Regions from separate parts of the Streptomyces sp. NPDC085931 genome, predicted to be linked through region 1. Evidence: riboswitches for the same ligand, from Rfam matches in the RefSeq annotation. Region 1 holds a riboswitch; each other region holds the start of a gene.
The links. Region 1 has a riboswitch for cyclic di-AMP ahead of ACIGAN_RS32070 (M23 family metallopeptidase). Riboswitches for the same ligand answer to the same signal wherever they lie in the genome.

Region 1 (6,993 bases):
GCGCCGGATCGGACCCGGGTGGCTCAGCCGGCGCTCAGCTCCGTCAGTGCCGCGAGCGGCAGCGTGTGCTGCGTCTGGAGGACCTTGGCGCGCAGGTAGCGGACGTTGTGCGCGGTGGTGAAGACCCCCGTCGGGACCCGGTCGCGGACGTCGACGCCCAGGGCGCGCAACTGGGCCGCCTTGTCGGGGTTGTTGGACAGCAAGTCCAGCCGGCCGATGCCGAGGGCCCGCAGCATCTGCGCCGCGGCCGTGTAGTCGCGGGCGTCCTCGGGCAGCCCCAGTGCCGCGTTCGCCTCGTAGGTGTCCAGGCCCTGGTCCTGCAGGGCGTAGGCGTCCAGCTTGTTGTAGAGGCCGATGCCCCGGCCCTCCTGGCGCAGGTAGAGGAGCACGCCGCCGCGCTCGGCGATGCGCTCGACGGCCTCGCGCAGCTGCGGGCCGCAGTCGCAGCGGGCCGAGCCGAACACGTCCCCGGTCAGGCACTCGGAGTGCAGCCGCACGAGCGGCACCGGGCCGGGCTCGCCCAGGACGACGGCCACGTGCTCCTGGCCGTCGGCCAGGCCGTGGAAGGTGACCAGCTCGGCGTCGGCCTCGTAGCCGTCGTGGAAGCGCAGCGGGACCCGGACGCGGGAGCGGGGGGTGGCGAGGACGCTGGGGGTGTCGGGCACGCGGGCCTCCGGGTTCCGTTCCTGTTCGGCTGCACAGCCGTCTGCCGGGTTGCTTCAGATTTGAAACAGACCCACGACCGGAACCCTACTCGTGCTTGAACTTTGAAGCAACGGACCGACGGCTCCTGTGGCGCGCGTCACGAACAGGCCGTCGAGGACCTCCGCCGCCACGGCAGGTCGTCCGCGACCGAGCGGGACCCGTCCTCCTGGAGCCCCCGCACGATCGCGGTGGAGATCTCCTCCAGTTGCCCGACCTGCTCCGCGCTGAGCCGGTCGAACAGGGAGCCGCGCACGGTCTCGACGTGCCCGGGCGCCGCCCGCTCCAGCACGGCGAACCCCTCGTCGGTCAGCGCCGCGACGCTGCCCCGCTTGTCGTACCGGCACGCCTCGCGCCGCAGCATGCCGTCCTTCTCCAGGCGCGTCACCGCGTACGTCAGCCGGCTGCGCGTGATCTTCAGCCGCTCGGCGAGCTCGGTCATCCGCAGCCGCCGTTCCGGGGCCTCCGACAGGACCGACAGGATGGAGTAGTAAAGGTGGGGCATGCCGGCGTCCTGCTGGAGCTGCCGGTCGATCGCGTCCTCCAGGAGCAGCGAAGCGGCGATGTAGGCGCGCCAGGCGCGCTGCTCCTCGGGGGTGAGCCAGCGAGTCGTCATACCGCCAGTGTAGGTTTGTTTCAAACTTGAACCAAGGTCCGTCCGTCCGCCGTCCCGACCAGCCGCGGAGCGCCGATGCCCCACCCGTACGTCCTGCTGTCCGCCGCCGTCTCCCTCGACGGCTACCTGGACGACACCGGTCCCGAACGCCTGCTGCTGTCCAGCCCGGCCGACTTCGACCGGGTCGACGAGGTCCGCGCGTCCGTCGACGCGATCCTGGTCGGCGCCGGCACCATCCGCGCCGACAACCCCCGGCTGCTGGTGAACTCGCCCGAACGCCGCTCCGCCCGGGTGGCCGCCGGCCGGCCCGAGTACCCGCTGAAGGTCACCGTCAGCGGCTCGGGCGACCTCGACCCGGACGCCCGGTTCTGGCACACGGGCGGTGAGAAGGTCCTGTACACGACCGACGCCGGCGCCGAACGCGCCCGCGCCCTGGGCATCGCCGCCGACGTCGTCCCGCTCGGCGCGGACCTGGACTGGCGCCGACTCCTCACCCACCTGCACGACGTCCGCGGTGTGCGGCGCCTCATGGTCGAGGGCGGCGGCCTGATCCACACCCAGCTGCTCACCCAGGGACTCGCCGACGAACTCCAGCTGGTCCTCGCCCCGTTGTTCGTGGGCGACCCCCGCTCCCCTCGCCTCTTCGGCCCCGGCGGCTACCAGGGCGGCCGGCTCCGGCTGCTGGAGACACGACGGATCGAGGACGTCGTCCTCATGCGCTACGCGCCCACCGCCCCGGGCACCGGCGCCCTGCCCGTCGCCGCCGACCACCACTGGCTGGCCCTGGCCTGCGAGCTGGCGGAGCGCTGCCCGCCCTCGGACACGGCGTTCAGCGTGGGCGCGGTGGTGGTCGCGGCCGACGGCACGGAGCTGGCCCGCGGCCACTCCCGCGAGGGGGGCGACCCGGTCGTGCACGCCGAGGAGGCGGCCCTGGCCAGGATCGACCCGGCCGACCCGCGGCTCGCCGGCGCGACGGTCTACAGCAGCCTGGAGCCCTGCGCCCGCCGCGCCTCCCGGCCCACGCCCTGCGTCCGGCTGATCCTCGATGCGGGCGTGCGCCGGGTGGTCACGGCCTGGGGCGAGCCGGACACCTTCGTGGCGGCGGCCGACGGCAGCGGGGTCCTGGCCGCCGCCGGTGCCGACGTCGTCGTCCTGCCGGAACACGCGGAGCGGGCCCGGAAACCCAACCGCCACCTGCTGCCCTGAGCCCTCGGGGACGGGTGTGGCACGAGCTGTCCTGCGCATGGCGTACACTGGAATCACAACGACGCGGGGTGGAGCAGCTCGGTAGCTCGCTGGGCTCATAACCCAGAGGTCGCAGGTTCAAATCCTGTCCCCGCTACTGAAGGCCGAGGGCCGGAATCCGAAAGGGTTCCGGCCCTCGGTGCTTTCCCCGATCCGGCCCTTACGCACAGTGAGCGAACCCTCCCGCTCCGCATAACAACTGACACACTGTCAAAAACCGTTTGCGGCTTGAGAGGCGGCCAACTCGCCCGATTTAAGCCGGTCATGGCAGGTACGTCCGTGCGAAAAAGGTTAATGATCAAGCGGAATCGCTGGAATACACACCGCGCCTCCATTAACGTTCGATAACGCAGCGCGGTCGTCCCAGCCGTCACAGAAGGCGGCTCCGTGCGCACGCGCCGAATCCCGAAAGGGAACCGGGGAACCACCACTTGGGGTGAATCGAGCGGATGCCGCCGTGGAAGCACGGCCGGTATACGCGCGTAGGAGACCTTCCTGCTCCGAACCCGTCAGCTAACCCGGTAGGCGAGAAGGAAGGAAAGGAGTACGCCTACGTGGCGTCCAACCGGCCTGCCCCCGCGGCCCCGTTCGCGACGGACCAGCGCGACACCGAAGTCTTCTACGGCGGTCAGCGCACCGACGAGGGCCCGTTCCAGGAGTGGAACCCCACCGCGGAGTCCATCCGCCCCGTCCGTGGCCGGCATCGCGTCACCAAGCAGCGCGGCGGAGGGCTCGCCCGCAGCTCCACCGTCCTGGGCGTCGGCGTCATAGCCGCCGTGGGCGCCGGCGGCATGGCCAGCGCCCAGACCGGCAAGCCGCCGGTGTCGATCTCCGTGCCGGACCTTCCCTCGGTGGGTTCCCTCATCTCGGACGACGACACCCCCGAAGGCTCCGCCACCCCGCTCAGCGATCTCGCGACGGCCGCCGCGGACACCGACGAGGGCGGTGCCAACGCCGGCGAGGCCCTGCGTGCCCGGATCATGGCCCAGGTCGAGCACCAGCAGGAGCAGATCGAGACCAAGGCCGCCGAGGAGGCCGCGGCCGCCGCCGAGAAGGCCGCCGCCGAGGCCGTCGCGAAGGCGGAGAAGGAGGCCAAGGCCAAGGCCGCCGAGGCCAAGCGGAAGGCCGAGGAAGAGGCCCGCAAGAAGGCCGAGGCCGAGCGGCTCGCCGCCCTCGCCAAGCAGTACACGCTGCCGACCTCCTCGTACACGATCACCTCGTCCTTCGGCCAGGCCGGCGCCTACTGGTCCTCCGGCTATCACACCGGACTCGACTTCGCCGCCCCCACGGGCACGCCGATCAAGGCGGTCCACAGCGGCACCATCACCGAGGCCGGCTGGAACGGCTCGTACGGCTACAAGACCGTCCTCACCCTCGATGACGGCACGGAGATCTGGTACGCGCACCAGTCGTCCATCGGCGTCAGCGTCGGCCAGAAGGTCAGCACGGGCGACGTGATCGGCCGTGTCGGCGCCACCGGCAACGTCACGGGGGCGCATCTGCACCTCGAGGTCCACGCGGCCGGCTCCAGCAGCGGCATCGACCCGATGGCCTGGCTGCGGGACAAGGGACTCAACCCCTGAGCGGCGAACGCCCGTAAGAAGCACCGGCAGCCCTGACGACGACCCCCCGACGTCAGGGCTGCCGGTCGTTCCGTGCCGGGCGGGTGCCGGACGTCAGGACCGGTAGGGGTTGTACGCCGGGTACGCCGCGTGCCGCGCGGGCTGAGGGGCGTGGGCGGCCGGGTGGCCGTAGCCGTAGCCGGTGGGACGGCCGTACGCGCCGGGGACCGGCCAGGGCGGGCGCGTGACCGGCGCCGGCGGGGCCGTGATCCGGGCCGCGTGGTCCAGGGCCGGGCGGGCCGCCTCCCGGCGGCGCCACAGTTCGCCGAGCAGTTCCATCTCCCGTACGGCGAAGTCGGGCCCGGCGCGGCCGCGGCGGGCCCGGTGGCGCAGGAAGGCGAGCGACGTCGCGTACGCCTCGTACCGCGCCACCTCCCGTGCCGCCGCCTTCCCGGCGTGCCGGCGGGCGTACTGGCGGGCGATCCGGCGGGCCCGCATCGAACCGAGCGCGTACGGCTCGGCCGGGGTCAGCCAGCCCGCGGCCGCGTACGCGGGCAGCTCCGTCCGTACGGTGCGCAGCTCCCGCTGCCGGGTCCAGATCACCAGCCACGTCAGCAGCCCGAAGATCGGCACCATGAACGCCGCGTACACGGCGAAGAACCCGTACTCGCCGAACGTCGACGAGCCGTTCCACATCGCGTGCATGCCCATCGCCAGCAGCAGTCCGGCGAGCGGGAAGGCGGCGCGGCGCAGGCGCTGCCGGTCCGCCGCGAGCGCGGCGGCGCCGAAGCCGATGCCGGTCAGGACCGTGAAGAGCGGGTGCGCGAACGGCGACATGATGATGCGGACGAAGAAGGTCGCCGCCGTGACGGAGGCGATGCCGCTGCCGCCGGTGAGCTGGTCGGTGCCGAAGGCGGTGCCCAGGTAGAGGATGTTCTCCGTGAAGGCGAAGCCGGTCGCGGTGACACCGGCTATGACCACGCCGTCGACGATGCCGGTGAAGTCGCGGCGGCGGAAGAGGAAGACCAGGAGAACGGCCGCCGCCTTGGCCGTCTCCTCGACGACCGGCGCTATCACGGTCGACCCCAGCGTGTCCGCGCTGGACGGGTCCGCGGTCGCCGTCGCTATCCATCTCGTGGCGAAGCTGTTGGCGACGATCGCTATCAGCGCCGCCGCGCAGGCGCCCCAGGCGAAGGAGAACACCAGGTTGCGCCAGGGGCCCGGTTCGACGCGGTCCAGCCAGCGGAACGAGGCGATGAGCAGCGGCACGGGCAGGAGCGCCAGGCCGAGTCCGACCAGGAAGCCCTCCGTGCCGGTCTCCTCGCGCACCAGGGCGAGGATGACCAGGCCGGATATCGCCAGGAGCGTGGTGGGGGCGCCGTAGCGCACCCAGGGGCGCTGCCACCAGTGGGCGTGCCGCAGCGGGCCGGCGGTGGGGGCGCCGTCGGTGGGAGCGCTGGGGTACGACGGATGTGGGGGGCAGGAGGCCACGGCATTGACCCTAACGACGGAGGGGCGCTGTCCGCAGGCGGAGAGGTGCCAGGGCGGTGTGGTGCGGTGCGTGCGGTCAGACGCCGGCGGGGGACTGGTCCGCGTGTGGTACGCGGCGGAAGAGGAGGTCGTTCACGACATGTCCCTTGTCCAGTCCCTGGCCCTCGAAACGGGTCAGCGGCCGGAAGTCGGGACGCGGTGCGAAGCCACCGTCCGCCTGCGTGTTCTCGAAGTCGGGGTGTGCCGTGAGTACGTCGAGCATCTGTTCGGCGTACTCCTCCCAGTCCGTGGCGCAGTGCAGGATCGCGCCCGGCCTGAGGCGGGTCGCGGCGAGGGAGAGGAACTCGGGCTGGATCAGTCGGCGCTTGTGGTGCCGCTTCTTGGGCCAGGGGTCGGGGAAGTAGACGCGCAGGCCGTCGAGGGAGTCCGGGGCCAGCATCTCGCGGAGCAGGATGATGGCGTCGCCGTTGCCCACGCGGATGTTGGACAGGCCGTTGCGGTCGGCGAGGCTCAGGAGGTTGCCCTGGCCGGGGGTGTGGACGTCGACCGCGAGGATGTTGGTGCCGGGGTCGGCGGCGGCCATCTGGGCGGTGGCCTCGCCCATGCCGAAGCCGATCTCCAGGACGACGGGGTTGTCGTTGCCGAAGAGGTCGGGCAGGTCGAGGGCCCGGCTGCCGTCGATGTCCAGGCCCCACTTGGGCCACAGGCGCCGCAGGGCGTCCGCCTGACCGGCGGTGACGCGGCTGCGCCGGGGCTGAAAACTGCGGATCCGCCGCTCGAAGTGCGACCCGGCGGGGTCGGGCTTCGGCCCGTCGGGGAAGCGCGGCTCTCCCTTGGCCCGGGGGTGCCGCAGGGAGGCACCGGGGGTGTGGGGGTGCGGGGGTTCGGGGGAGTTCGCGGAGTCAGCCACAGTGGGGCTGATTTTACGGGGTCGGGACGGGGGAGGGGTGGGGGCGGGGTGGGGCGGGCGGCCGACCGTGCGTGGCGCTGTGGCTTCGCCTGTGCCGGTGGTGGGGCGGGGCCGCGCCGGGGGGTGTCCGGTTGCGTCGTCCGGCGGGTGCGGGTGCGGGTGCGGGTGCGGGTGCGGGTGCGTTGCGCCTTTCTCCCAGGTCGGGCAGCGGCGCGAGACGGCGGTCGTCACAGTGCGTTCAGCGCTCGGCGGGCCACCTCTCTGCCGATGGGCAGGGACGCCGTGGCCGCGGGGGAGGGTGCGTTCAGGACGTGGACCGTTCTGGGGCCCTCGCGGATCAGGAAGTCGTCGACCAGCGTGCCGTCCCGCAGGACGGCCTGCGCGCGCACGCCCGCCGCCGTCGGCACCAGGTCGTCCTCGGACACCCCGGGCAGCAGCCGGCGCACCGCCTCCGTGAACGCCTGCTT
Region 2 (6,993 bases), on a different contig from region 1:
ATCCGGGTCTCGTCCTGCGGGTCGGTGGAGGCCTGCAGCTCGGCGAGGTAGCCGGTGCGCTCCAGGACGGCCTCCAGCACCGTGGCCGGTCCGGCGCCGGACTCGACGATCGTGCGGAGGTCCTCCATCAGCGTGTTGAACCGCTTGACGGCGTTGGTGGAGCGCGCGGCCATGCCGTAGGCCTCGTCGACGCGCTTGAGCGCCTGCGGGAAGCTGATCTTCTCGCGCTGGGCGAGGGCGTCGATCATCGCCTCGGCCCGGTCGCCGATGCCCCGCTTGGGGACGTTGAGGATCCGGCGCAGCGGCACCGAGTCCTCCGGGTTGGCCAGGACGCGCAGGTAGGCCAGGACGTCCCGGACCTCCTTGCGCTCGTAGAAGCGGACGCCGCCGACGACCTTGTAGGGCAGGCCGACGCGGATGAAGACCTCTTCGAAGACACGGGACTGGGCGTTGGTGCGGTAGAAGACCGCGACGTCGCCCGCCTTCGCCTCGCCGGCGTCCGTGAGGCGGTCTATCTCGTCGGCGACGAACTGGGCCTCGTCGTGCTCGGTGTCGGCGACGTAGCCGGTGATCAGCGCGCCCGCGCCCGCGTTGGTCCACAGGTTCTTGGGGCGGCGGGACTCGTTGCGCTCGATGACCGCGTTGGCGGCGCTGAGGATCGTCTGCGTGGAGCGGTAGTTCTGCTCCAGCAGGATCGTCGTCGCGTTCGGGTAGTCCTCCTCGAACTGGAGGATGTTGCGGATCGTCGCGCCGCGGAAGGCGTAGATCGACTGGTCGGCGTCGCCGACGACGCACAGCTCGGCGGGCGGGATCTCGGCCTCCGGCGGTACGTCCACGGGGTGCTCGGCGGTGCCGACCAGCTCGCGGACCAGGGCGTACTGCGCGTGGTTGGTGTCCTGGTACTCGTCGACCAGGACGTGCCGGAAGCGGCGGCGGTAGTGCTCGGCGACGTCCGGGAAGGCGCGCAGCAGGTTGACCGTGGTCATGATCAGGTCGTCGAAGTCCAGGGCGTTCGCCTCGCGCAGCCGCGACTGGTAGAGGGCGTAGGCCTGGGCGAGGGTCTTCTCGAAGCCGTCGGTGGCCTGGGCGGCGAAGTCCTCCTCGTCGATCAACTCGTTCTTCAGGTTGCTGATCTTGGCGCTGAACGACTTCGGCGGGAAGCGCTTGGGGTCGAGGTCCAGGTCGCGGCAGACCAGGGCCATCAGGCGCTTGGAGTCGGCGGCGTCGTAGATCGAGAAGGAGGACGTGAAGCCGAGCCGCTTGCTCTCGCGGCGGAGGATGCGCACGCAGGCGCTGTGGAACGTCATGACCCACATGGCGTTGGCGCGGGGGCCGACGAGCTGCTCGACGCGCTCCTTCATCTCGCCCGCGGCCTTGTTGGTGAAGGTGATCGCGAGGATCTGGCCGGGGTGGACGTCCCGCTCGGCGAGCAGGTGCGCGATGCGGTGCGTGAGCACGCGGGTCTTTCCGGAGCCGGCGCCGGCCACGATGAGCAGCGGGGAGCCGGAGTGCACGACGGCGGCGCGCTGGTTGTCGTTCAGCCCGTCCAGCAGCGCGGCGGAGTCGATCACGGGGCGGGGGGCGCCGTCCCGGTAGTGGGTGTCCCGGTCCGGCGGCACGTCGAACTTCCCGCCGAACAGATCGTCCGGGATCGACTCCGGAACGTGATCGTCCTCGGGCGGCGGCGGGGGCTCGTCCGCGGGGCCCCGCTGGGCCTGGAGACTCGCCAGGAAGTTGTCGTCAAAGAGGCTGCTCATCGCTCTCCGAGTCTAGGGCGCCCCACTGACAGCCCGCCGCCGCCCCGAGAACATCGCCCCGGAACCGGGCCTTCGTGCCCGGTCGCCGGGCCGCCGTCGCCGTCCGGAATGGCGTGATCACGCCGCGCGACACCGGGCCCGATTCGGGACGACTCAGGACCAATTACCCCCACTCCCTCACGCTCAGCGATGCTCCGACGTAAGGTCACGAAAATGTATCGGGCATATCACCCATCAACCTTCACAGGCGCCACACGAGTTGGCTACGGTGCGACCGGGCCGCATGACCCCCACCGGCGAACGTCGCCGGGCCGCGCGGCCTCCGCCGAGTCCGGTGTGCCGCAGCGGCAGCCGGAGCCGGGGACCCACCGAGAACCTGGGGTGAATCGGCCCGACTCCCTCCCCGGGAAGGCCGTAGGGCAACCCTTCCGAACCACCCGCCCGAACCCGACAGCTAACCCGGTAGGCGGAACCTTGGAAGGAGTCGCCTCCCTTGGCGTCGCACCGTAAGTCGCGTCCTTCGGGCACGCGCGTGGCAGGCATACGGACCCCCGCCCTCGCAACGGCGGCCCTCACCTCCGTCGCCCTGCTGTCCCAGTCGGCCAACGCCGCCCCCGAGGCCGACGGCAAGCCCAGCCTGGAGGAGGTCGAGAAGAAGGTCGACGACCTGTACCGCCAGGCCGAGTCGGCGACCGACAAGTACAACGCGGCCAAGGAGAAGACCGCGAAGCAGCGCAAGCGCGTCGGCACCCTCCTCGACGACGTCGCCGAGCGCACCGAGAAGCTCAACGAGGCCCGCCAGAAGCTCGGTTCCTTCGCCGCCGCCCAGTACCGCACCGGCGCCGCCGCACCGGACACCGCCACGTTCCTGCTCGCGGACACCCCGCAGGACTACGTCGACCAGTCCCAGCTGATGGACCGGATGACCGGCCGCCAGAAGGGCGCGGTCGACGACTACGTCACCCAGCAGTCCGAGACGATGCGCAAGCGCCAGGAGGCCACCGAGAGCCTGCGGACGCTCACCGCGTCGCAGAGCGATCTGAAGACGGCCAAGGCCACCGTCCAGCGCAAGCTCGCCGCCGCCCGCGACCTGCTGTCGCAGCTGACCGCCGAGGAGAAGGCGCGGCTCGCGGCGATCGAGCAGGAGAAGCGGGCGGAGGCCGCCCGCAGGGCCGCCGAGCTGGCCCGCGAGCAGGCCGCGCGGGACAAGGCCCGGGAAGAGGCCGCCCAGCGGCAGGACAGCGCCCCGTCGGGCACCGCCGCGGGCCCCGCCTCCCCGACGTCCCCGGTCCCGGCCGGCTCCTCGTACGCCACCAAGGCGGGCAAGGCGCTGGCCTTCGCCCGCGCCCAGATCGGCAAACCGTACGTGTGGGGCGCCGTCGGCCCCGGCTCCTACGACTGCTCCGGCCTCACCCAGGCCGCGTGGAAGGCCGCCGGGGTCACCCTCCCGCGCACGACCTACGACCAGGTCGACGCCGGCACCACCGTCCCGCTGTCCCGTGCCCAACCCGGTGACCTGGTGTTCTTCTACGACGACATCACCCACGTCGGCCTCTACATCGGCAACGGCATGATGATCCACGCCCCGAAGCCGGGCGCGTACGTGCGCGAGGAGTCGGTCTACTACGACGGCGAGTCGGCCGTCCACAGCGTGGTGCGGCCGGCCTGAGGGGTCCCGTGCGTTTTTGAGGGGCACGCGCGCGTGCCCCTCACCCAACCCGCGCGCCGCTCTCTAGCATCGGCGCTATGCCCGGCCCCTCCCGGTTCGCCACCTTGTGGGCGACCTACGCGCTGACCGCCGGCACCCTGTCGGCAGGTCTCGACTCGGCGGGGTACGGAGTCCTCTCCCGCATCGCCCTCGTCCCGGCCTGCGCGGCCTGGCTGGGGACCGTGGCGTACGTCGTGCTGCGACTGCCGCGGGCCGCGTGGCGGGCGCAGGCACCGGCCGCCCACACCTTCACCGCGGCCACCGCCCTGCTCGGCGCCGGTGTCTCGGCGGCCGGCCGGCAGACGCCCGCCGCGGCGCTGCTCGCGCTCGCGGCACTGCTCTGGACGCTGCTGCTCGCCGCCGGGGATCCGGGCCGCGGCGGGACCGTGTTCCTGCGCTGCGTGGCCACCCAGGGGCTCGCCGTGCTCGGCGCCACGCTCGCCGCGGCCGAGTCGGTGGCCTGGCCCGCCCACGCCGCCATGGTGCTGTTCTGGCTGGGGCTGATCCGGTACGGCTTCGCCCTGTTCCGCTTCGCCCCGCGCGAAGTGACCGACGGGCTCGGGGACCACTGGCTCGCGGGCGGCGCGCTCGCCGTCTCGGCACTGGCCGGGGCGCGGCTCCTCAGCGCCGGCAGCGGCCGCCTGTACGTGTGGAACGACGACGATCACACCGTCCTCAGCCGGGTCACCGTCGCCCTGCTGGTGCTCACCCTGGTGTGCTGGGTCGCCCTGCTCACCGCCGAGCTGATGTGGCCCCGGCACGGCTTCGACGTGCGCCGCTGGGCCGGTGTCTTCGGCGCGGCCGTGACGGCGGCCGCGACGCTGGCCGTCGCCGCCGCCCTGGACGCCCCCTGGCTCGACGCCGTCGGCCGGGCACTGCTGTGGCTCGCGGTGGCGCTGTGGCTGGCGTGCACCGCCCGGACGGCAGCGGCGGTCCGCGCCGGGTCAGGTCCCGCCGGGGTCAGGTCCACAGGACGGCGATGAAGACGTTCGCCGCCGTCAGCAGCCCGACCAGGCCGAACAGGCCCTTGTCCACCTTCTCGTCGTCCCGTTTCACGTAGACCAGGCCCAGGATCACGATCAGCAGGGCCAGCTTCACGCCGATCTTGATGTTGTTCACGGACTGGTCGTCGGCCTGGTTGAGCCCGACCAGGATCACCCCGGTGACCAGCATCGTCAGGGCGCCGTGCAGCATCGCGGGGGTGTAGCGGGCGGTGCCCCGGCCCATCGCCTTCAGCTGGGTGAGGAAGCCGCCCAGGAGCGCGGCGATGCCGATGATGTGCAGACCGACGAAGAGGTGGATGAGTACGTCCATGGGGCCGGAGCCTAATCAGGGGCCCCGGCGCCGCCGGACACCGGCCCACCGGTGCATATATGCGCCATAGCACCCGATCACCGTCACTCGCCCGGGAAATCCACGCATCGGTCATCACGCTGAGTCGAGTGGACGGCGCCCCGGAGGCTTCACGGTCACATACGGTCACCGCCGGTCCTCTCGAAACACTTCCGCGCACCCGCCCCCGGCCCCGCACGCCCAGGTTTAGCGTCCTCCACCAGGTGCCCGGCTCCCCACCGCCGCCCGGGCCAGGGGCGGCAGTCGGACACCACCGCCGAGAAGGTCCGGCGGCGGCCCGCTTCCCCTGTGCGGGCCGTCGCCGGACGCGCGCAGGCCGCTGTCCGCTCCCCCGACGGCCGTACGCACCCACCGGCGGTCGAGGAAAGGACGTGGCCGGAAGAGTGGCAGCGCACCGCAAGCCCCGACAGCGCTCGACAGGTGGCGGCACGGCCCGCACGGCCGCCACGATCGCCCTCGCGGGCGCGGCGACGGCGACGGGCTTCGACGGGACCGGACACGCCGAACCGCAGCTCACCCCCGGCCAGGTCAAGGCCGAGGTGGACCGGCTGTACCGGGAGGCGGAGGTCGCCACCGAGAAGTACAACGGCGCGAAGGAGAAGGCCGAGGCGGCCGGGCAGCGCCTGAAGGGACTCCAGGACCAGGCGGCCCGCAAGGAGGAACGGCTCAACACGGCCCGCGACGCCCTGGGCGCGGTCGCGTCGGCCCAGTACCGCGGCGGCGGCCTGGATCCCGCGCTGCAACTCGCCCTGTCCGACGACCCCGACCGCTACCTGGACAACGCCGAGTTCGTCGAACGCGCCGGCAACCGGCAGCGGTCCGCCGTCGCGGGCGTGCGCAAACGGCTCCGGGAGATCGAGCAGCTGCGCGGCGCCGCCCACATCGAGCTGACCTCCCTGAAGTCACGGCAGTCGGAGCTGCGGCGGCACAAGAAGACGGTCACCGGCAAACTCGGCACGGCACGGCGGCTGCTGTCCCGGCTCACCGCCGAGGAACGCGCCCGGCTCGACGGGTCCCCCCGCGCCTCCCGGACCCCGGGGGCGCGGGACACCCTGGCGGCACCCGGTCCGGCCGCCTCCCGGGCACCCCACTCCCGCGCGGCCGCGGCCGTCTCCTACGCCTACCAGAAGCTCGGCAGCCCCTACGTCTGGGGCGCGACCGGCCCGAACGCCTTCGACTGCTCGGGCCTCGTCCAGGCCGCGTACCGCTCCGCCGGCGTCGCCCTGCCCCGCACGACCTACTCCCAGATCGACGCGGGCCGGCGCGTCTCCCGCTCCGAACTCCTCCCCGGCGACCTGGTGTTCTTCTACGCCGGCATCAGCCACGTCGGCATCTACGTGGGCAACGGGCAGATGATCCACGCCCCCAACCCGTCCGCCCCGGTCCGCCTCGCCCCGCTCGACGAGATGCCGTACGCGGGCGCCACCCGGGTGGTCTGAGCCGGCCGGACCCCGCCGCCCGGGCGGCCCCCGGGTGGCGCGGCCGCGTCGGCGTCACACCAGCCGGCGGGCCGTCGCCCAGCGCGTCAGCTCGTGACGGTTGGAGAGCTGGAGCTTGCGCAGGACCGCCGAGACGTGCGACTCGACCGTCTTCACGGAGATGAACAGCTGCTTGGCGATCTCCTTGTACGCGTAGCCCCGGGCGATCAGCCGCAGCACCTCGCGCTCGCGCTGGGTCAGGCGGTCCAGGTCCTCGTCGATCGGCGGCGCGTCCGTGGAGGCGAAGGCGTCCAGGACGAACCCGGCCAGCCGCGGGGAGAACACCGCGTCGCCCTCCTGGACGCGGAAGATGGAGTCCACGAGGTCCGTGCCGGTGATCGTCTTGGTGACGTAGCCGCGGGCCCCGCCGCGGATCACGCCGATCACGTCCTCCGCCGCGTCCGACACGGACAGCGCCAGGAAGCGCACCGGCTGCTCGGCGTCGCCCATCAACGGGGCGCAGCGCCGCAGCACTTCCACCCCGCCACCGCCCGGCAGGTGCACGTCGAGGAGGACCACCTCGGGCCGGGTCGCGGTGATGACCGTGACCGCCTGGTCGACGTCCGCCGCCTCACCGACGACCTCGACGCCGGTCTGCTCGGTCTGCCCGATCTCGGCCTGGACGCCCGTGCGGAACATGCGGTGGTCGTCGACGAGGACCACGCGCACGTGCCGCCCGCCCGACTCCGCGGGCCCG
Region 3 (6,993 bases), on a different contig from region 1:
GGCGCGCTGGGAGACGTACTGCCGCATCGGGTAGGCCAGGGCCACGATCAGCGAGCACATCACCAGGGCGAGCAGCGCGGCCCGGCCGGTCAGCCGGGAGCGGCGGGCCTGCCGCTTGGTCTGGGACCGGTAGACCCGGGCCGCGGTCTGCTCGCCGAGCAGCCGGATCCTGGTCGCGGTGGAGAACCGGTCCCGGTCCTTCACGGCCATGTCTGTCCGCCTCCCGCTGCACCGTCATACGCGCGTACGTCCCCGGACACGGTACGGGACCGAGTACGGGGACGTACGTACGACGCTGCCTCTTGGGGGCCTTTCGGCGCTCAGCCCTTGAAGCGCGGGAACGCGCTGCGGCCGGCGTACACCGCCGCGTCGTCGAGGATCTCCTCGATGCGCAGCAGCTGGTTGTACTTGGCGACACGCTCGGAGCGGGCCGGGGCGCCGGTCTTGATCTGGCCGCAGTTGGTGGCGACGGCCAGGTCGGCGATGGTGACGTCCTCGGTCTCGCCGGAGCGGTGGGACATCATGCACTTGAAGCCGTTGCGCTGGGCCAGCTCGACGGCGTCCAGGGTCTCGGTCAGCGAGCCGATCTGGTTGACCTTGACCAGCAGGGCGTTGGCCGCGCCCTCCTCGATGCCGCGGGCGAGACGCTCGGGGTTGGTGACGAACAGGTCGTCGCCGACGAGCTGGACCTTGTCACCGAGCTTGTCGGTGATGGTCTTCCAGCCCTCCCAGTCGTCCTCGAACAGCGGGTCCTCGATGGAGACGAGCGGGTACGCGTCGACGAGCTCCGCGTAGTACTCGGTCATCTCGGCCGCCGAGCGCTCCTTGCCCTCGAAGGTGTAGACGCCGTCCTTGTAGAACTCGGAGGCGGCGACGTCGAGCGCCAGGGCGATCTGCTCGCCGGGGGTGTAGCCGGCTTCCTTGACGGCCTCGAGGATGAGGTCGAGGGCCTCGCGGTTGGAGCCGAGGTTCGGGGCGAAGCCGCCCTCGTCGCCGAGGCCGGTGGCCAGGCCCTTGCTCTTCAGGACCTTCTTCAGCGTGTGGTAGACCTCGGCGCCCCAGCGCAGGGCCTCGGAGAAGGACTCCGCGCCGATCGGGGCGATCATGAACTCCTGGATGTCCACGTTGGAGTCGGCGTGCGAGCCGCCGTTCAGGATGTTCATCATCGGCACCGGCAGCAGGTGCGCGTTCGGGCCGCCCAGGTAGCGGAACAGCGGCAGGTCGCTGGCCTCGGAGGCGGCGTGGGCCACGGCGAGCGAGACGCCGAGGATGGCGTTGGCGCCGAGGGAGCCCTTGTTGTCGGTGGCGTCCAGGTCGAACATCGCCTGGTCGATCAGGCGCTGCTCGGTGGCGTCGTAACCGACCAGCTCCGGGCCGATCTGCTCGATGACCGCGAGGACGGCCTTCTCCACACCCTTGCCGAGGTAGCGGTTCGAGTCGCCGTCGCGGAGCTCGATGGCCTCGAAGGCGCCCGTGGAGGCGCCGGACGGGACGGCGGCACGGCCGGTGCTGCCGTCGTCGAGGCCGACCTCGACCTCGACCGTGGGGTTGCCTCGGGAGTCCAGGATTTCCCGGGCTACGACGACGTCGATGGACGGCACGAGCATCTCCTTCTTATGTGACGCGGTGACGCGGGTCGCGTGGACCCGGCGGGGTGCGGGCCGTGGTGGCTCGCGACATGAGCCTAACCGGCTCCGGGCGATCGGCCACCGGGTCGCCCACCCCATGGACAGAACCGAGAGTAAATTGTTTCCGAACGGAACAAAGCCGATTGCCGAAAAACCCCGTCCCGGTGCGTACGGGGGACGACGCATCGGGACGGGGAGCCCGTGGGGACGGGGTGGACCGGCTGCTTACTTCAGGTGCAGCTGCTGGCCCGGGTAGATGAGGTTGGCGTCCTCGACGATGTCCTTGTTCAGCTTGAAGAGCTTCTCCCAGCCGCCCTTGACCTTCTCCTCGGCCGCGATCGAGCTCAGGGTGTCGCCCTTGACGACCTTGTACTCGCCGTCGCCCTTCTTGACCTTCTTGCCGGTCGGGGTGGTGACGGTCTTCTTCGCGGCCGGGCGCTCGTCGGAGCGGGAGGCCGGCTGCTGCTGGGTCTCGCGGGTCTCGGTGCTCTGCTGGCTCTGGCTCTGGCTCTGCGCGGAGCTGCCGGAGTCGGTGGAGCCGCCGCCGGTGTAGCCGGCGCTCGACAGGCCCTTGCCGCAGACCGGCCAGGCGCCCTTGCCCTGGCTCGCGAGCACCTTCTCGGCGATCTCGATCTGCTGGGCCTTGGTGGCCTGGTCAGCGGTGGAGGCGTACTTCGTGCCGCCGTAGCCGGCCCAGGTGGAGGCGGAGAACTGCAGACCGCCGTAGTAGCCGTTGCCGGTGTTGATGGACCAGTTGCCGCCGGACTCGCACTGGGCGACGGCGTCCCACTCGGAGGCGGTGGCGGCGGAGGCGTTGCCGGCCGCCATCAGCGGGGCGGCGACGGCGGCACCGGTGACACCGGCGATGGCGATGGCGCGAGTGGCCTTGGACGGACGGCGGTGCGTGCCCTTGCCGGAAAACAGCATGGAGAGATCCCCTCACCGACGCCTGCGAGGTGAGCTGTCGGGTTCGGGCCGGTTGAGTTGCCCGGCCACGCCCCTCACGGGACGCGGCTCCACCCCAAGCCCTTCCGGCGCAACCGGCCGGTCGGGCACCTACCTTGGGTCCCCCGCTCCTGCCTACGGCGCTTGACGCGACGACTGTTCCCGTGCGGCCGCTGGCAGGATTCGGCGTTGCGGCAGCCGGGGCTCGCATTGACGAGCGGTCACGACCGTAGACAGATGATCGGCGGAATTTCAAAGACGATCAGGGCTTCTGAGATCTATCTCTCACCGCACTTATACGGGACATACGGCGCGAAACATGACGCTAACTCACCCGGTTTCGCGGTGACTTCGACCCTCGTTTCCGCACTGCCCGATGGGCTACCGCTCGTCCGCTTCGCCCTCCGCGGTGAGCGTCTGACCGGGCTGAACGAGGTCCGCGGCGCCGTCGGCGGCCTTCTCGTCCCCGGTGGCCGACTCCTGCCATCCGCCGCCCGCGTTGAGGGAGTCGGCGATGGACCAGGAGCTGTCGCCGACGCCGACGATGTAGGCACCTTCGGACGCCTCGCCGGCACCCGCGTCGCCGCGTGAGGCGTGCCGGCCCGAGGAACCGCTCTCGTGGCCGCCCGCGACTTCGGCGCTCTCCTCGGCGCTGGGACCCCGGTGACGGCCGGAGCCGCGGTCCGCGCGGTCCGAAGCCTCGCCCGCCGTCCGGGAGTTGCCGGACGCTTCCCCCTCGGGCGTGGCCGAGGGCGAGCCGTCGGACGCCCGGCCGGAGGGACGGGAGTCGGGCGACTTGTCGGACTTGGCGGAATCGTCCCGAGCAGTCGACGAGCCGTCAGGCGACTGTGATGCGGACGGGGAAGGCGACGGGGACTCCGGGGACTCCGAAGGCGAGGAAGAAGCGGAGGACTCGGATCCCGGCGAGTCGAGCAGGCCGGACGAGTCCACCGGAGCGGACTCATCGGGCGAACCGGACTTGCCGGACTCCCCCGACGCGCCCTGCTCGAGGCCCGAGAGCAGCCCGCAGGTGCGCCACGCGCCGACCCCCTGGTCGGCGAGGATTCTCTCCGCCACGGATATCTGCTGGGAGCGGCTGGCGAGATCGGCACTCGGCGCGTAATCCAGACCGCCGTAGTTCTCCCAGTCCTCCTGGGAGAGGGCGAGGCCGCCGTAGTAGCCGTTGCCGCTGTTCTGACTCCAGGCACCACCCGTCTCGCAGTCCGCGACCCGGTCCCAGGTCGTGCCGTCGGCCGCGCTGGCACCGGAGGCCCCGAGGAGCGGGATCGCGATGGCGGAGCCGGTCACTCCGGCCGCAACGAGGAGTGCCGGAGCCTGGCGGGGGCGGCGGTGCCGACCGTTCCCGGAGAGCATGCGGATACCTTTCGCGAGACAGCAGTGACCCACGCGGCCCGGGAGTCCCCGGCCGCGCTGATGGGTGAACGTATCGGCACACGATCACTTGTCACAAGTTCATGCCGCGCAGATCACGTGAAGATCACAGAGTTGAGGGCGTGTCACTTTGCGCTCGGGGTGAATTCCACCGGCAGGGTGCGCAGCCCGCGCATGATGAGCCCGCCGCGCCACCGCAGCTCCGCCGGGTCCGCCGCGAGGCGGAGGTCCGGCAGGCGCGTGAGGAGGGTGGCGAGGGCGGTCTGGCCCTCCAGGCGGGCGAGCGGGGCGCCGAGGCAGTAGTGGATGCCGTGGCCGTAACCGAGGTGCTGGTTGTCGCAGCGGGACAGGTCGAGCACGTCCGGGTCGGCGAACCGCTCCGGGTCCCGGTCCGCGGCGGCCAGGACGACCAGGACCGGGTCGCCCGCGTCGATCCGCTGCCCGCCGATGGTGAGCGGCTGCGTGGCGAACCGCCAGGTGGCGAGCTCGACCGGGCCGTCGTAGCGCAGCAGTTCCTCCACTCCGGTCTCCAGCAGGCCGCTCTCCCCGGCGGCGAGGGAGGCCTGCAGGCGGGCGCGCTGCTCGGGGTGGGTGAGCAGGGCGTAGGTGCCGTTGCCGATGAGGTTGACCGTCGTCTCGAAACCGGCGAACAGCAGGATGAAGGCCATGGCCGCCGCCTCGTTCTCGGTGAGGTGCTCGCCGTGGTCGGAGGCGCGGATGAGGCCGGAGATGAGGTCCTCGCCGGGGCCGGGCTCGGCGGGGAGCGCCTCCCGCTTGCGGTGGATGAGGTCGGCGAGGTAGCCGCGCATCTTCTTCACCGACCGGGCCACGCCGCCCCGCGGCCCGCCCTGGTGACGGATCATCATGCCCGCCCAGTCCCGGAAGTCGTCCTGGTCCTCGCGGGGGACGCCGAGCAGGTCGCAGATGGCGTAGATGGGCAGCGGGAAGGCGAACTCGTGGATGAGGTCGGCGGACCCCTTTTGCGCGAACCCGTCAATGAGGGTGTCGGTGAGCTCCTGCACCCGTGGCGCGAACTCGGCGACCCGGCGGGGGGTGAACGCCTTGGAGACGAGTCGCCGCAGCCTGGTGTGGTCCGGCGGGTCGATGTTGAGCAGGTGCGTCATCAGCTCGGCCTTGCGCTCGCCGGGGATGCCGGTCTTGCCCTTGGCGTGCGCCGGTTCGTCGTGGTGCGCCGGGTTCTTGGACAGGCGGGGGTCGGCGAGGGTCTGCCTGGCGTCGGCGTAGCGCGTGACCAGCCAGGCCTCGACGCCGCTCGGGAGCCGTGTCCTGTGGACGGGGCTGTGCTCGCGGAGCCAGGCGTAGGCGGGGTAGGGGTCGCTCGCGAACTCCCAGGTGAACAGGGCGGGGGCGGGGGCGGGCGCCGGAGCGGGCGGGCCGGGCTGGGGCTGGTCGGTCACCCCCCGACGGTATCCGGCCCGCCGCCGCTCCCCCGTGCCGGTCCGCTCAGCCCTCGGCCTGCCTGATCGCGTCCCGGTAGGCGCGGGCCGCCGCTCTCAGGGCCGCCTCCGGGTCCACGCCCTCCGCCTCCGCCCGGACGGCCAGGGCGAGGAGCTCGTAGCCGATGCCCTCCACGGGTGGGAGCGGTATGTCCAGGTTCGCCGTGCGGGCGCGGGACGCCAGCTTGGCGGCGAGGGCGAGGCCGGGCTGGCCCAGGGGGATGCCCTCGGTGATCGAGGTGCGCTGCTTCTCGACCGCCTTGGTGCGCAGCCAGTGGGCCTTGACCTCCTCGGGGGTGGTGGCCGTCGCGTCACCGAAGACGTGCGGGTGGCGGTGGATCAGCTTGGCGACGATGCCGCCGGCCACGTCGTCGACGGAGAACGGCGCCTCGGGGTCCTCCTCCGCGATGCGGGCGTGGAAGACGACCTGGAGCAGGACGTCGCCGAGCTCCTCGCGCAGCTCGTCCCGGTCGCCCTCCTCGATCGCCTCGACCAGCTCGTACGCCTCCTCGATGCCGTACTTGGCCAGGCCCTTGTGGGTCTGCTGGGACGACCAGGGGCACTCGGTGCGGATCCGGTCCATGACCTGGACGAGGTCGAGCAGGCGGGCGCCCGGCAGGTCGTAGGAGGCGGGCAGCAGCTCCAGCTCGGGCATCGCGAGGCGTCCGGTGCCGGCGAGGCGGGCCAGACCGTCGGTGAGGGCCGGCTCGCCCTCGCCCGTCGCCACGACGACCACCGTGCGGCCGCCGGCGCAGGCGTCGACCAGCTCCTGGGCGGTGGGAGACGCCTCCTCGACCGCGATGCCCGCCTCGCGCAGATACGGCAGCTGCGGATGCGCGCCGTCCGCGCACAGCACCCGGTCGGCCGCGTGCAGGGCCTGCCAGGCGGGCCAGGACAGCAGGCCGGGGGCGACGCGGTGGCTGGTGGTGAGCAGGACGATGCGGCCGGGGGCGGCGACCGCGCCGGGGGCGGTCTGCCGGGGGCCCGGGGTGGGTTCGGGGCTGTTGGCGTTCACGGTTCGAAGCTATCCCACGGCGCCGACGGGGCCCGAAGTTGTCCACAGGGCCGGGACCGGTCGGGGCCGCGAGGTTTTCCACAGGGCCGACGGGGCCGGCTGGGTGGGTCGGGTGGAGCAGGGTGAGTCAGGGTGGGTCGGGGTGGAGCGGGGTGGGTCGGGAGGTACTACATGTTTTGCTGAGGCTGTGGCGTCGTCACGTCGCGCAGCCACGGGGTCTTGGCGTCGGCGCGGCTGCTCTTCTTGGCGTCCCACGTGCCGTAGCGCGGGTTGAGGTCGACGTTCAGCTTCTCGGAGGCCTCGGACAGGGCCTTCCAGAACTCGGGGCGGGTGGTGTCCGTGCCGAGCTTCTCGGCGAGCTTCTGTGCCTCCAGCTGGAGGCGGAGGTTCTCCTCCAGGCGCTGCGGCGGGATGCCGTACCGCTGCAGCCAGGTCGTCTCCAGCGCCTCGGCGCCGCCGGCCTGCTCCTCCAGGCCGGACCGCATCTCCTGGATCTCCTTGCGGCTGACGGTCACCCCGGCGTCCTCGGCGGCGCGGTGCAGCACCCGGTCGAGGA
Region 4 (6,993 bases), on a different contig from region 1:
GGTCGGTGGGCTCCAGGTCGAACTCCAGGCGGACCACGCCGTCCTCGAAGCTGCGCTTCTGGGTGTACCCGGCGTCCGTGAACACCTTGATCATCTTGGTGTTGGCGGGCAGCACCTCGGCGGCGAAGCGGCGGATGCCGCGTTCCCGGGCGACGGCGGCGATGTGTTCGAGCAGGGCGGAGGCGACGCCGCGGCCCTGGTGGGCGTCCTGCACCAGGAAGGCGACCTCGGCCTCGTCGGCGGGGGCGGACGCGGGCGTTCCGTCGGGGCCGATCCGGTCGTAGCGTACGGTGGCGATGAACTCGCCGCCGACCGTGGCCGCGAGTCCCACCCGGTCCACAAAGTCGTGGTGCGTGAAGCGGTGGACGTCCTTGGCGGACAGGCGAGGGTACGGCGCGAAGAAGCGGTAGTACTTCGACTCGTCGGAGACCTGCTCGTAGAAGCTGACCAGACGCTCGGCGTCATCGACGGTGATGGGCCGGACGCGCGCGGTGCCCCCGTCGCGCAGCACCACGTCGGCTTCCCAGTGGGCGGGATACTCGTGCCGGTCCGGCGAGGTCTGCATGGGCCCCAGAGTACGGCTAGCGCCTGACAACGGCGCGAGGCAGGCTGTGGAGGGCGTTCGTCGGGTCGAGGCCGCGATCCGACGGCACCGCGGGGCGGGACGACAGGTCCGCCCCGGGCTTCACGTATGGGAAACTGGTCTAGACAACCCTGAACAGCGAAGGGCAGCATCACATGGCTGAGCGCCGCGTCAACGTCGGCTGGGCCGAGGGCCTCCACGCCCGCCCCGCCTCCATCTTCGTCCGAGCCGCCACGGCCGCAGGCGTCCCGGTGACGATCGCCAAGGCAGACGGCAACCCCGTCAACGCGGCCTCCATGCTCGCCGTCCTGGGCCTCGGCGCCCAGGGAGGCGAGGAGATCGTCCTCGCCTCCGACGCCGAGGGCGCGGACGCCGCCCTGGACCGGCTGGCGAAGCTGGTCTCCGAGGGCCTCGAGGAGCTTCCCGAGACCGTCTGAGTCGTTCCGGCGGTTTTCACGGGTGAAGCCGCGCCGGCCTTTGAGGCCGGCGCGGCTTCGCTCATTTCCGGGGACCCGGGCGCCTCGAATTCAAAACGGCTCACCGGATCACCGGAAAAGGGCAGCAGAATAAATCCCCCGCGGAACTCCACTCTTTGTATACGGCTTCCGTGTTAATGCCGCGGGCTCGCCGTGTTTACGGGATGTTGCGGGTTCCTCACACGCTCGACGCGCTCCCGCGGGGCGAGCGGGCGCAGCCGGTGCGCGGACGTCGCGCGCTCGGCGTGCAGCGCCGTGACCGCCCGCGCGCGCTCGCTGTCGCCGCGCGCCACCGCGTCCACGATCGCGCCGTGCTCGGTCCAGGACTCCACCGGATCGGCCGGCACCTCCACCGCGTACATCCAGGCGATCTTGTGGCGCAGCTGGGCGAGCATCGCGATCAGGGCGGGGCTGCCGGAGGCCTGGGCCAGCGTCTCGTGGAACCAGCCGCCCAGGGAGCGCAGGTCGTCGCTGGTGCCCCGGCGGGCGCGCTCCTGGCCCAGCCGGACCAGGCCGCGCAGGACCTTCAGATGGGCCTCGGTGCGGCGCTGGGCGGCCCGGGCGGCGCCGAGCGGCTCCAGCAGCGCGCGCATCTCCAGCAGGTCGGCCGCCTCCTGCTCGGTGGGCTCGGCCACGCACGCGCCCGCGTGCCGCCGGGTCACCACGAAGCCCTCGGCCTCCAGCGTGCGCAGGGCCTCCCGGACGGGGACGCGCGAGACGCCGTAGCGGCGCGCGAGGAGTTCCTCGGTGAGCCGGCTGCCGCGCTCGTGGACACCCGCGACGATGTCGTCCCGGATGGCCGTGCACACCGAGTGCGCGGGAATACGCATGACCCGACCTCCGCTTAATCCCCGTGAAACGTCGACGAGTGACGTGTGTTCCGTGACTCTATTGCAATCAGCCGGAATTTCCGACGGGAGCCCGGAATCCATGGATATTTTTTGGACAGGGGCGTCTGGGGGGCGGGAATACCGAAAGGCCCCGGCTCGGTGAGCCGGGGCCTTTCGGGCGCTGAGCGGGTGGCGTCAGAGGTTCACGCCGTGCGAGCGGAGGTAGGCGAGGGGGTCGATGTCCGAGCCGTACTCGGGGCTCGTGCGCGCCTCGAAGTGCAGGTGCGGGCCGGTCACGTTGCCGGTCGCGCCGGACAGGCCGATCTGCTGGCCGGGGGTGACCTGCTGGCCCACCGAGACGCCGACGGACGACAGGTGGCCGTACTGGGTGTACGTGCCGTCGTTCATCTTGATCACGACCTGGTTGCCGTAGGCGCCGCCCCAGCCGGCCTCGACGACCGTGCCCGCGCCGACGGCGTGGACGGAGGTGCCGGTGGCGGCGTGGAAGTCGATGCCGGTGTGGCTGCCGGAGGACCAGACGGCGCCGCCGGCCTTGTAGCCGGTGGAGACGTAGGAGCCCGGGATCGGGGACACGAAGCTGTTGAGGCGCTTGCGCTCGGCCTCGCGGGCGGCGCGCTCCTTGGCCTCGCGGGCCTTCTCGGCGGCCTCCTTGGCCTTCTTCGCCGCCTCGGCGGCGCGCTCGCGCGCGGCCTCCTCGGCCTTCTTCACGGCGGCGGCCTCCTCGGCCGCCAGCTTCTGCGCGACGGCCTGCGCGTCGATCTGCTGGGCCACCGTGTCGCCCATGGTGATGACGGGGGTGAGGCCGGTCTGCTCGACGGCGGGCTCATCGGCGGCGAAGGCCGGGGCGGCGACGGTGCCGATCACACCGGTGGTGGCGAGCGCCGCGACGCCCGCCGCGCGGGCCGTGCCGCGCTGGATCCTGCTGGGACGGCGATGCTTGCCGGTGGCGCGCGTGAACGCCATGAAGTGGCTGGTCCTTTCCTTCCCTCTCGCCTACCGGGTTAGCTGACGGGTTCGGAGCAGGAAGGTCTCCTACGGACCCCCTCGCGGCTCGCGCGGGCGTCCGATTCACCCCAGGGACTGCGTGGGTCCCCGGCTCCCCTGGCTCGCGCCGTACGGGGACTCGGCGATGACTGTCCGGTGCCGCGGGTGCGGCGCACTGCCTGACGAACAGCCCGGACGAAGCTAAACGGGGCCACTTTCAATTCCCAAACGGATCCGGGCTTTTGTAGCGCATCCCACAGGGCAGACAGGCAACTCCCGCCCCAATTCGGGCATAAAGGAGCCCTGGTGCCTTGGAAGGCAACCAGGGCTCCGTGGCGCGTGTGCCGCTACTCGGCGGCCACGACCGTGACCGCGCCGATGCCCAGGGCCTCCACCGGGGCCTTGATCTGCGCCGCGTCGCCCACCAGGACGGTCACCAGACGGTCCACGGGGAAGGCGCTGACGACCGCCGCCGTGGCCTCCACCGTGCCCGTCGCGGCGAGCCGGCGGTACAGCGTGGCCTGGTAGTCGTCGGGCAGGTGCTGCTCGACCTGGTCGGCCAGCGTGCTCGCGACGGCCGCGGCGGTCTCGTACTTCAGCGGCGCCACTCCGACCAGGTTCTGCACGGCGACGTCCCGCTCGGCGTCGGTCAGCCCCTCGGCGGCGAGGGTGCGCAGCACCGTCCGCAAGTCCTGCAGGGCCGGGCCGGTGTTGGGCGTGTCCACGGACCCGCTGATGGCGAGCATCGAGGCACCGGTGCCGTCGGGCGCGGAGCGCAGCACCTGGGCGAAGGACCGCACGCCGTAGGTGTAGCCCTTCTCCTCGCGCAGGACGCGGTCCAGGCGGGAGGTGAGGGTGCCGCCGAGGCAGTACGTGCCGAGCACCTGCGCGGGCCAGACGCGGTCGTGCCGGTCCGGGCCGATCCGGCCGATCAGCAGCTGCGTCTGGACGGCGCCCGGGCGGTCCACGATGACCACCCGGCCGGTGTCGTCGGCGGTCACCGGCGGCACGGGGCGCGGCTCGGCCGAGGAGCCGGTCCAGGAGCCCAGGGTGTCGCCGAGCAGGGCGTCCAGGTCGATGCCCGTGAGGTCGCCGACCACCACGGCCGTGGCCGTGGCGGGGCGGACGTGCTTCTCGTAGAAGGCGCGCACGGCCGCGGAGTCGATCGCGGCTACCGTCTCCTCGGTGCCCTGCCGGGGCCGCGACATGCGCGAGCCCGCCGGGAACAACTCCTTGGACAGCTCCTTGGCGGCCCGGCGGGAGGGGTTGGCCAGCTCGTGCGGGATCTCGTCGAGGCGGTTGCGGACCAGCCGTTCGACCTCGCTGTCCGCGAACGCGGGCGCCCGGAGGGCGTCGGCGATCAGACCGAGTCCCTTGGCGAGCCGGGAGGCCGGGACCTCCAGGCTGATCCGGACGCCGGGGTGGTCGGCGTGCGCGTCGAGGGTGGCGCCGGCCCGCTCCAGCTCGGCGGCGAACTCCTCGGCGGAGTGCTTGTCGGTGCCTTCCGAGAAGGCCCGCGCCATGATCGTGGCCACGCCGTCGAGGCCGGCCGGCTCGGCCTCCAGGGGGGCGTCCAGCAGCACCTCCACGGCGACGACCTGCTGACCGGGGCGGTGGCAGCGCAGCACCGTCAGGCCGTTGTCGAGCGTGCCGCGCTCGGGGGCGGGGAAGGCCCAGGGGCGCGCCTCGCCCGCCTGCGGCCGGGGGTGGAAGTCCATCGTGGCGAGCTCGGTCACTTGGCCGCCTCCTCGTTCTCGTCGCCGGCCGCTGCCGCGGCGTCCCCGGCGGTGTCGGCGTCGTCGGTCTCGTCAGCGGTCTCGTCGGCGACGGGCTCGTAGACGAGCACCGCGCGGTTGTCGGGGCGCAGGCGGGCCTTGGCGACCTCCTGGACCTCCTCCGCCGTGACCTCCAGGACACGCTGCACGGCGGTCAGCGCCAGCTGCGGGTCGCCGAACAGCACGGCGTACCGGCACAGTTCGTCGGCGCGGCCGGCGACCGTACCGAGCCGGTCCAGCCACTCGCGCTCCAGCTGGGCCTGGGCGCGCTCCATCTCCTCGGCCGTGGGGCCCTCCTCGGCGAACCGGGCGAGCTCCTCGTCGATGGCGGCCTCGATGACCGGCACCTCCACGTCGCCGGACGTCTTCACGTCCAGCCAGCCCAGTGAGGGCGCCCCGGCGAGCCGCAGCAGGCCGAAGCCCGCCGCGACGGCCGTACGGTCGCGCCGCACCAGGCGGTTGTACAGGCGCGAGGACTCGCCGCCGCCGAGGACGGTCAGGGCCAGGTCGGCAGCGTCGCACGCGCGCGTGCCGTCCTCGGGCAGGCGGTAGGCGGCCATCAGGGCGCGCGCCGGGACGTCCTCCTCGACGACCTCGCGCAGCTGCTCGCCGATGATCTCGGGCAGCGAGCCGTCCCGCGGCGCGGGCTTGCCGTCGTGCCCGGGGATGGAGCCGAAGTACTTCTCGATCCAGGCCAGGGTCTGCTCCGGGTCGATGTCGCCGACCACGGAGAGCACGGCGTTGTTCGGCGCGTAGTACGTGCGGAAGAACGCGCGGGCGTCCTCCAGGGTGGCCGCGTCCAGGTCGGCCATGGAACCGATGGGGGTGTGGTGGTAGGGGTGGCCCTCGGGGTAGGCGAGGGCGGTGAGCTTCTCGAAGGCGGTGCCGTAGGGGACGTTGTCGTAGCGCTGGCGGCGCTCGTTCTTCACGACGTCCCGCTGGTTCTCCATCGACTCCTCGTCGAGGGCGGCCAGGAGGGAGCCCATGCGGTCGGCCTCCAGCCAGAGGGCGAGCTCCAGCTGGTGGGCGGGCATGGTCTCGAAGTAGTTGGTCCGCTCGAAGCTGGTGGTGCCGTTCAGCGAGCCGCCCGCGCCCTGGACGAGCTCGAAGTGGCCGTTGCCCTTGACCTGGGCGGAGCCCTGGAACATCAGGTGCTCGAAAAGGTGAGCCAGGCCGGTACGCCCCTTGACTTCGTGGCGCGAGCCGACGTCGTACCAGAGGCACACCGCCGCGACGGGGGTCAGGTGGTCCTCGGAGAGCACCACGCGCAGACCGTTGGCCAGGCGGTGCTCGGTCGCTGTCAGGCCCCCGGAGCCTGCCTGGGCTGTGGCCGTGTGACCCATGGGCATGTACGTCCCTTCGATCGCGGAGCGGTCTTCCCAACCGCGGATTCCTGCCGGTCCTGCCACTGTATGCAAGCGTGCGGAGCCCTGGTGAAGTTCCCGGCGCCGACCTGCTCGCGGGAGCCGGAAAGGCCTTCGGGACCGGGCCCTGGTCCCGCTTGTCAGTGCGGCGGTCCACAATGGTCGGCGTCAGATCCGGATCGCAGCAGCACGAGCGAGCCGCAGGGGCGGCCGGTGACACGTGGGCGAGCGCACGCAGGCCCGAGGGGCTGAGCACGGCCGCCGTGTCGTCACCGGCGTCAAGCCCCGTAGGCGAGCGACCAGTAACAGGAGGAGCCGGCAGCGATGGCCCGCCGCAGCACGAAGACCCCGCCGCCCGACGACTCGTACGAGGAGCGGATCCTCGACATCGACGTCGTCGACGAGATGCAGGGCTCCTTCCTCGAGTACGCGTACTCGGTCATCTACTCCCGGGCCCTGCCGGACGCCCGCGACGGCCTGAAGCCGGTGCACCGGCGCATCGTCTACCAGATGAACGAGATGGGCCTGCGCCCCGAGCGCGGGTACGTCAAGTGCGCCCGCGTCGTCGGCGAGGTGATGGGCAAGCTGCATCCGCACGGCGACGCGTCGATCTACGACGCCCTCGTGCGGATGGCCCAGCCGTTCTCCATGCGCGTCCCCCTGGTGGACGGCCACGGCAACTTCGGCTCCCTGGGCAACGACGACCCGCCGGCCGCCATGCGGTACACCGAGTGCCGGATGGCCGAGGCCACGAGCCTCATGACGGAGTCCATCGACGAGGACACCGTCGACTTCAACCCCAACTACGACGGCCAGGAGCAGGAACCGGCCGCCCTGCCCGCCGCCTTCCCCAACCTCCTGGTCAACGGCGCCTCGGGCATCGCGGTCGGCATGGCCACGAACATGCCGCCGCACAACCTGCGCGAGGTCATCGCCGCCGCCCGGCACCTGATCAGGCAT

Region 2: another riboswitch for cyclic di-AMP. It lies ahead of ACIGAN_RS33825 (C40 family peptidase); the one in region 1 lies ahead of ACIGAN_RS32070 (M23 family metallopeptidase).
Region 3: another riboswitch for cyclic di-AMP. It lies ahead of ACIGAN_RS17705 (transglycosylase family protein); the one in region 1 lies ahead of ACIGAN_RS32070 (M23 family metallopeptidase).
Region 4: another riboswitch for cyclic di-AMP. It lies ahead of ACIGAN_RS03025 (M23 family metallopeptidase); the one in region 1 lies ahead of ACIGAN_RS32070 (M23 family metallopeptidase).

The regions. Positions count from the first base shown of each region.
Region 1 covers NZ_JBITSK010000020.1:18,914-25,906, reverse strand. Annotated here, with positions in the region: gene ribA (GTP cyclohydrolase II) at 24-665, opposite strand; gene ACIGAN_RS32085 (MarR family winged helix-turn-helix transcriptional regulator) at 803-1,318, opposite strand; gene ACIGAN_RS32080 (dihydrofolate reductase family protein) at 1,394-2,524, shown strand; tRNA gene ACIGAN_RS32075 (tRNA-Met) at 2,587-2,660, shown strand; cyclic di-AMP (ydaO/yuaA leader) riboswitch at 2,950-3,106, shown strand; gene ACIGAN_RS32070 (M23 family metallopeptidase) at 3,118-4,146, shown strand; gene ACIGAN_RS32065 (PrsW family intramembrane metalloprotease) at 4,240-5,616, opposite strand; gene trmB (tRNA (guanosine(46)-N7)-methyltransferase TrmB) at 5,693-6,469, opposite strand; gene lhgO (L-2-hydroxyglutarate oxidase) at 6,754-6,993, opposite strand, start outside.
Region 2 covers NZ_JBITSK010000023.1:42,678-49,670, reverse strand. Annotated here, with positions in the region: gene pcrA (DNA helicase PcrA) at 1-1,757, opposite strand, end outside; cyclic di-AMP (ydaO/yuaA leader) riboswitch at 2,071-2,243, shown strand; gene ACIGAN_RS33825 (C40 family peptidase) at 2,251-3,426, shown strand; gene ACIGAN_RS33820 (hypothetical protein) at 3,504-4,448, shown strand; gene ACIGAN_RS33815 (hypothetical protein) at 4,426-4,779, opposite strand; gene ACIGAN_RS33810 (C40 family peptidase) at 5,202-6,257, shown strand; gene ACIGAN_RS33805 (LuxR C-terminal-related transcriptional regulator) at 6,312-6,993, opposite strand, start outside.
Region 3 covers NZ_JBITSK010000007.1:410,765-417,757, reverse strand. Annotated here, with positions in the region: gene ACIGAN_RS17715 (FtsB family cell division protein) at 1-210, opposite strand, end outside; gene eno (phosphopyruvate hydratase) at 321-1,601, opposite strand; gene ACIGAN_RS17705 (transglycosylase family protein) at 1,854-2,555, opposite strand; cyclic di-AMP (ydaO/yuaA leader) riboswitch at 2,560-2,726, opposite strand; gene ACIGAN_RS17700 (transglycosylase family protein) at 2,955-3,947, opposite strand; gene ACIGAN_RS17695 (cytochrome P450) at 4,091-5,383, opposite strand; gene ACIGAN_RS17690 (nucleoside triphosphate pyrophosphohydrolase) at 5,430-6,437, opposite strand; gene ACIGAN_RS17685 (SurA N-terminal domain-containing protein) at 6,605-6,993, opposite strand, start outside.
Region 4 covers NZ_JBITSK010000001.1:713,298-720,290, forward strand. Annotated here, with positions in the region: gene ACIGAN_RS03010 (bifunctional acetate--CoA ligase family protein/GNAT family N-acetyltransferase) at 1-565, opposite strand, end outside; gene ACIGAN_RS03015 (HPr family phosphocarrier protein) at 739-1,020, shown strand; gene ACIGAN_RS03020 (GntR family transcriptional regulator) at 1,194-1,889, opposite strand; gene ACIGAN_RS03025 (M23 family metallopeptidase) at 2,085-2,873, opposite strand; cyclic di-AMP (ydaO/yuaA leader) riboswitch at 2,886-3,049, opposite strand; gene ACIGAN_RS03030 (M16 family metallopeptidase) at 3,242-4,630, opposite strand; gene ACIGAN_RS03035 (M16 family metallopeptidase) at 4,627-6,018, opposite strand; gene ACIGAN_RS03040 (DNA topoisomerase (ATP-hydrolyzing) subunit A) at 6,358-6,993, shown strand, end outside.